Nitrobacter winogradskyi Nb-255: one gene and its partner. The protein of the gene in region 1 interacts with the protein of each later gene in a pairwise test. Links are inferred from orthologs where the notes say so. Each region holds a gene or a part of one and is shown on either strand. Other genes may lie near its edges.

Region 1 (3,273 bases):
CTCGCGCCCTGCGTGTTCGAGCGTGACCCGTTGCGCAAAACCATCGATCGCCGCCTCGACCAGGCGAATGCCCATCCGCGCGCCGTCGCCACGGCGGCCGACACGCATCACCGGCACGTTGCGCGCGCCCGCCGCTTCGATCACGGTATCGGAGCAGTCATGATCGGCGCAGATCACCGCGATGCCGTCCGATTCGACCAGATCGCGGAACAGCCGCAGCTTGGTCTCGAGATAATGCGCGACCGTCGGATGATAATCCATATGATCGCGCGACAGGTTGGTGAAGCCGGCGGCGCGCACCCGCACGCCATCGACCCGATATTGATCAAGACCGTGCGAGGATGCTTCCAGCGCAAGATGCGTGACGCCTTCGCCCGCGAGCTGATCCAGCTCCCGATGCAACTCGATCGGATCGGGCGTCGTCACCGAGCCGTAGACCGCGCGCGAGGGCGCGACCACGCCGACGGTGCCGATGCTCGCGGACAAATATCCGAGCCGCTGCCAGATCTGCCGGGTGAAGGCCGCGACCGAGGTTTTGCCGCTGGTCCCGGTCACGGCGGCAATGGTTGCGGGCTGTCGCGGATAGAATTTTGCCGCCGCCAGCGCCAGCGCGCGCCGCGGATTCGGCGTTGCGATGAACGGGACGCGCCCGCGCGCAGGCGCATGATCACCGGCGACCGCGACAGCGCCCGACGCGATCGCGGCGTCGATGAACCGCGCGCCATCCGTTTTCGAGCCGGCAAGCGCGAAAAAGAGATCTCCGGGCTTCACCGCGCGGCTATCCGCCGCGAGACCCGTGACGGCAAGCTCGCCGGCCGGCGCGTCCATGGTGGCGTCGTCGCCGAAAAGCTCGCGAAGTTTCATGATCTCCCCAGCCGTAGCTTCAATTTGACGCCGCAGCCCGACGTTTGCCGCGAGGCGCGCTGAAATGAAACAAACCTCGCCCTACTGCGTCGCCCTGGATGCCGCAAGAATGAGGCGCTCGGACGGCGGCAGATCGAACCGGGGCTGCACACCGAGCAGCGGGGCGATGCGCGCGATAACCTTGCCGCCGGTCGGAACCGCATTCCAGCCGGAGGTGATGAAGCCATGGGTTTCCTTGAGCGGCTGCGGCTCGTCCAGCATGACCAGAATCTGGTATCGGGGATTGTCCGCCGGCAGAATCGCGGTGAAAGAATTGAGCACGCGTTTTTTCGCGTAGCGGCCGTTGATGACCTTCTCAGAAGTGCCGGTCTTGCCGCCGACATAGTAGCCTTTGACATCGGCCTTCCTCGCGGTCCCCACTTCGGCGTTCAGTCGCAGCAGAAAGCGCATCTTGTCGCTGGTCTCCTGCTTGATGACGCGCCTGGCGACCGCCATCGCTTCCTCTTCGGTGCGCTTCAGGAAGGTGGGCGGAATCAGCCAGCCGCCGTTGACCAGCGCATCGATGCCCATCACCGCCTGCAACGGCGCCACCGCCATGCCGTGCCCGAACGCGATGGTGACGGTGTTCAGTTCACCCCACTTGCGCGGCAGGATCGGCGAGGCGCTTTCCGGCAACTCCGTGCGCAGGCGATCCATCTGGCCCATCCTGCGCAGGAACGCCTTGTGCGCCTCGACGCCTTGCGCAAGCGCGATCCGCGCCGCGCCGATGTTGGATGAGTAGGTGAACACTTCCTTCATGTTGATGAAGCGACCCATCGAGTGGTCGTCGTGAATCGTGAAGCGGCCGTAGCGCAGCGGAGCACGCGCATCCCACATCGAATTCAGGCCATACCTGCCGGAATCGAGCGCCATCGCTAGCGTGAACGCCTTGAAGGTCGATCCCATCTCGTACACGCCCGTGGTCAGGCGGTTGATGCGATCGGGATCATGCGCCTCCTTCGGATTGTTGGGATCGAAATCCGGCAAGGAGACCATCGCGACGATCTCGCCGGTCCGCACGTTGGAGACGATGCCCGAGGCGGCCTTGGCCCGATAATGATCCTTGGCTTTCAGAAGCTCGTCGCGCAGCGCGTGCTCGACACGCAGGTCGATCGACAACTCCACCGGCTTCTGCAGGCGGTCGGTGGCGAAGCCGGCGCGGTGCAGGTCAGCGAGCCCGTTGCTGTCGAGCCACTTCTCCATCCCGGCGATGCCCTGGTTATCGATGTTGACGAGCCCGATCAGGTGCGCGACCTCGCGCCCGCTTGGATAAACGCGCTTGTTCTCGCGCAGGAAGCCGATGCCGGGAATGCCGAGACTGTGAATTTCCTTTTGCTGCGCAGGGGTGATCTCGCGTTTCAGCCAGACAAAACCCTTGCGAGTGCCAAGACGCTGTCGAACCTCGGAGGTCTCCAGATCCGGTAGCGTCGCCGTCAGCAACTCGACCGCCTCGTCCCTGTCGATGAGGCGGCGTGGCTCGCCGAACAGGCTCGGCGACTTGATATCGGTCGCAAGAACCTGGCCGTTGCGATCGATGATATCGGGCCGCGCCGTGGCGATCGCGTCCTGCGAGGCGGTCCGGCGCCCTCCACGATCATCCGGAAAGGCCGCGAACATGACAAGACGCGCCGCGACCACCGTATAGATCAGCGCGAACAAGATGATGACGAGACCGACGCGCACCCGCGCCTTGGCGGCGCGATCCACATTGCGGCCGTAGAGCAGATTGCGGATCAGGCGCTGACTCCAGAGCGCCGGCGGAAGCCTGTTCTGGCCGATCATTGCGGGGCCTCCTGCGACGGCAGCGAGCCGGTGATGACGTCGGGATCGATAATCTCGATCATGGCGCCGATCGGATCGGAGGTGCCGGGCGGCACCAGGCTTGGCGGCCGCTCCGGCAGGTTCTTCAAAGAATCGAACTGTCGGGCTTCAATCGGCTTCAGCTTCAAATGCCGTTCAGCCAGAATTCGCAGACGCTGCGGCGCATCGAGCCTCGCCCATTCCGCGCGCAGGACCGCGATCGCCTCGCGCTGCTCGCGCACCTGAGCCTGAAGCCGCGACACACGCTCGGTGCGGGAGGTCGAATCCATCTTGATGCGGTAGACATACGATGCCGCATAGACCAGCGCGCAGACGACGAGGAAATGGATGATCCGCACCTCATCAGCCTCCGCGCATCACGTTGGCGAGCGACGGCCAGGCCGGAAGCTCGGCGCCGTCATCAATCGCGGCCGCATCGGTACGCTCGGCGGCGCGCAGCCTGGCGGAGCGCGCGCGCGGGTTGGCCTGGACTTCGTCGTCACCCGGCGTCAGCGGACGCTTGGTCAGAATGGCAAAGCTCGGCGGCGCGCGTTCGATTTCGGGCCGATG
Region 2 (3,075 bases), 580 kb from region 1 along the record:
TTCCGCGTTCCGCGCCCGCCATGACGTGTTCTTCATCGCGCAACTGATCGCCATCGCGGAACATTGTCCACAGACGCGGATATTCCGCCGTGCTTCGCCGCAGGTTGCGCAGGCCGCCTATCATTCGACGGGCGAGCGGAAGCAAGTCGGCGCGCGGACCGGTCCGCGGCTGTTGCGCGTCATCTGAGCCAATCGACACTTACGACGCTTGGCCTGGATCGCGCTGCTGGATGTCCGGACCCGGAACATCCGGATGCGGCTTGGCTCCGGCTGTCTCGGTATACCCGGAATTGGCAAGTCCAGTCTCGGCATGAACGATCGTTCGCTCCGGGAGCGGTTCGGCGGCAGGCGCCGACGGGTCGGCAGGCTCCTGCGATGAAGCCTGCGCCACCATGAATGAGGACGACGGAGCGCGCGGTTCGCGTGCTTCCACCTCCTCCGCCATGCCTTGGGACGGCACGAGAACCCCGCGCGCCGGCCGCCGCGCACGCAAGGCGAATCCGGCGAGGAAATCGACCAGCGCCAGCAGCGTCAGCATGAAGTAGGTCGAGGAGCCGAATTGCGGCAGCACCACGAATTGCGCCGCGGCGCCCCCGAACACCGCCAGCGACAGCAGGTGATCGGTGAGATACTTGCCGTGGGGGCGGACGCCCTTGATGATCTCGAACAGCAACAGGACGATGCCGAGCGCCAGCAGCGTGTCCCCGAGCGTCACCGTCCAGGACACGCCGGACATCAAGGTCAATGTGAGAACGGGCTCCGTCAAGAGGACGCCCGGCATCAGGAAGACGATGATGTTGCAGATCGCCAGGGGAATCAGAAGCAGAGGGAAACCGATCACGGACATCGCCAAGGCCTCCTTCATTCAGGCGGAAGGTTTGATCCGCCTGCCGAACTCCTCCATGCCTTGCGCTTCCCTTCAGTCCAACCCCGCTGGTTCCGGACCGCAGGCCCGATCGGGTCCCTGCTCAGGAGTCGCTCTTGGCCTTCAAGACCTGACGGCCCTTGTACATGCCGGTTTTCAGGTCGAGATGGTGGGGACGGCGCAGTTCGCCGGAGTCCTTGTCCTCGGCGTAGGTCGGTTTGCTGATCGCATCCGCCGAACGGCGCATGCCGCGCCGCGACGGCGATGTCTTTCTTCTTGGAACGGCCATATCCGGTGTCCTTGCAGGATGTTGTCGAGTTCCGTCTCGGAACGTCGGCGGGCAGGCGCGACAAATGGCGGACGCGCGAGCTGAATGCTGGTAAGCCCGGCCTTATAGGCTACGATTGCCGCTCCAGCAACCGCGCAGTTCAGCCGCCCGGGCCCGGGCCATATAGGTCCCGGCCAGCCGGCGGACTCCCGGACCCGGCTTTCGGGCGCTGCGCCGGACCGGATTGGGCAGGATCGCCGCCATTAGCGCCGCCTCACGGGCCGTCAGGCTGGCCGCGGATCGCCCGAAAGCATAGCGCGACCCTGCCTCGACACCGAACTGGCCGCCCGGGCCCCATTCCGCGATGTTCAGATAGATTTCGAGAATCCGCTGCTTGGACAGCACCGCATCGATCCACATCGCCAGCGGAAATTCCAGCGCCTTGCGGACCATGCTGCGTCCCGGCCAGAGAAACAGATTCTTCGCCACCTGCTGCGTGATGGTGGAGCCGCCGCGCTTGAACTCGCCGTCCTCGGCATCGTCGAGCACTTCCCGCAGCGAATCCCAATCGATGCCCTGATGGCTACAGAACTTGGCGTCCTCCGACGCGACCACGGAACGCGGAAGCGACGGCGGAAGCGCGGCGAAATCGATCCACTGCCGCGACATCGGCGCGCCCGAAAGCGTGCGCCATATCATCAGCGTCGAGACCGGATGGCCGATCCGATACAGCGGCGTCAGCAGATAAGGCAACAACAACAGGCCGATGGCGGAGAGCGCCATGACGCGGATCGCCCGTCGCATCAGGCCCCGAAGCCTTTAATCGATCGGCGGGCAGCTTCACCGTGTCCGCGACGAGGAGCCTTCACGAAATCACCCTTGATGACACCGGAGCCGGCGGCAGATTGTCGGCGGGCCGGAATTGACGAAGCCGATACCATGAAGGATTGTCCCGCGAAAATCGACCTCGCCGGCTTCGCGGCCATGGCGGCCGTCTTCTGTTCTTCGTTTTCCGTTCTTGGAGTCACTTTGATGACGTCTGGACTTTCATCCGCCGATTTCGCGATACGCCTTGACACCACGGCGGACGAGACCGAGGCCGTGCTGGAAAAGCTGCTTTCCGACGCCCCCCTGCCCGACGAAATCGCACGCCCAAGGCGGCTGACGGACGCCATGCGCTATTCCTCGCTCGGCGGCGGCAAGCGGCTGCGGCCGTTTCTCGTGGTCGAAAGTTCGGCCGTGTTCGGCGTTCCGCGCGAGGCGGCGCTGCTGGCCGGCGCGGCGCTCGAATGCATCCACTGCTATTCATTGATTCATGACGACCTGCCGGCGATGGACAACAGCGACCTGCGCCGGGGGCGTCCGACCCTGCACAAGACCACCGACGACGCCACCGCAATCCTCGCCGGCGACGGTCTTCTGACGCTTGCCTTCGACATCATCACCCGCGACGAGGTCCATGACGATCCCGCCGTCCGACTGTTGCTGACGCGCGCGCTGGCGCGCGCCGCCGGCATTGGCGGCATGGTCGGCGGGCAGTTGCTCGATCTCGCCGGCGAAGGCCGTTTCGGCGACCGCGGGCCGGTCGACGTGGCGCGCGTGCAGCAGATGAAGACGGGCGCGCTGCTCCGCTTCGGCTGCATCGCCGGCGCGCTGCTCGGCCAGGCCTCGCAAAAGGACTATCAGGCTCTCGACGCTTACGGCCGCGCGCTGGGCGAAGCCTTCCAGATCGCCGACGACCTTCTGGACGTCGAAAGCGACGCGGCGGCGCTCGGCAAGCCCACCGGAGCGGATGCGGCGCTCGGCAAGACCACTTTCGTTACCCAACTCGGCATCGATGGCGCCAAGAAACGGGTTCGGGACCTTCTGGCGAAGGCGGATGAAGCTTTGTCGGTGTTCGGTTCGCGTGGCGACGTGCTGCGCGCTGCCGCGCACTTCGTTG

The links.
Region 2: the proteins of NWI_RS05390 (region 1) and mtgA interact in binary tests that used the Escherichia coli proteins (3 or more experiments, as listed by UniProt). The link is inferred for Nitrobacter winogradskyi Nb-255 from one-to-one orthologs.

Annotation. Positions count from the first base shown.
Region 1 is NC_007406.1:1,137,050-1,140,322, reverse strand. Bases 316-3,273 are described here. They hold NWI_RS05390 (peptidoglycan D,D-transpeptidase FtsI family protein), read right to left. Parts: upstream 2,686-3,273; coding sequence 946-2,685; downstream 316-945. Other genes in these bases: rsmH (16S rRNA (cytosine(1402)-N(4))-methyltransferase RsmH), read right to left, coding at 3,067-3,273; ftsL (cell division protein FtsL), read right to left, coding at 2,682-3,062; NWI_RS05395 (UDP-N-acetylmuramoyl-L-alanyl-D-glutamate--2,6-diaminopimelate ligase), read right to left, coding at 316-864. In the rest of the region: more of NWI_RS05395, read right to left, coding at 1-315. UniProt on the Escherichia coli protein: Essential cell division protein that catalyzes cross-linking of the peptidoglycan cell wall at the division septum. Required for localization of FtsN.
Region 2 is NC_007406.1:552,591-555,665, reverse strand. The notes cover bases 98-2,857. They hold mtgA (monofunctional biosynthetic peptidoglycan transglycosylase), read right to left. Parts: upstream 1,938-2,857; coding sequence 1,257-1,937; downstream 98-1,256. Other genes in these bases: NWI_RS02575 (polyprenyl synthetase family protein), read left to right, coding at 2,166-2,857; rpmF (50S ribosomal protein L32), read right to left, coding at 969-1,154; NWI_RS02590 (hypothetical protein), read right to left, coding at 200-847. In the rest of the region: more of NWI_RS02575, read left to right, coding at 2,858-3,075. UniProt on the Escherichia coli protein: Peptidoglycan polymerase that catalyzes glycan chain elongation from lipid-linked precursors. May play a role in peptidoglycan assembly during cell division in collaboration with other cell division proteins.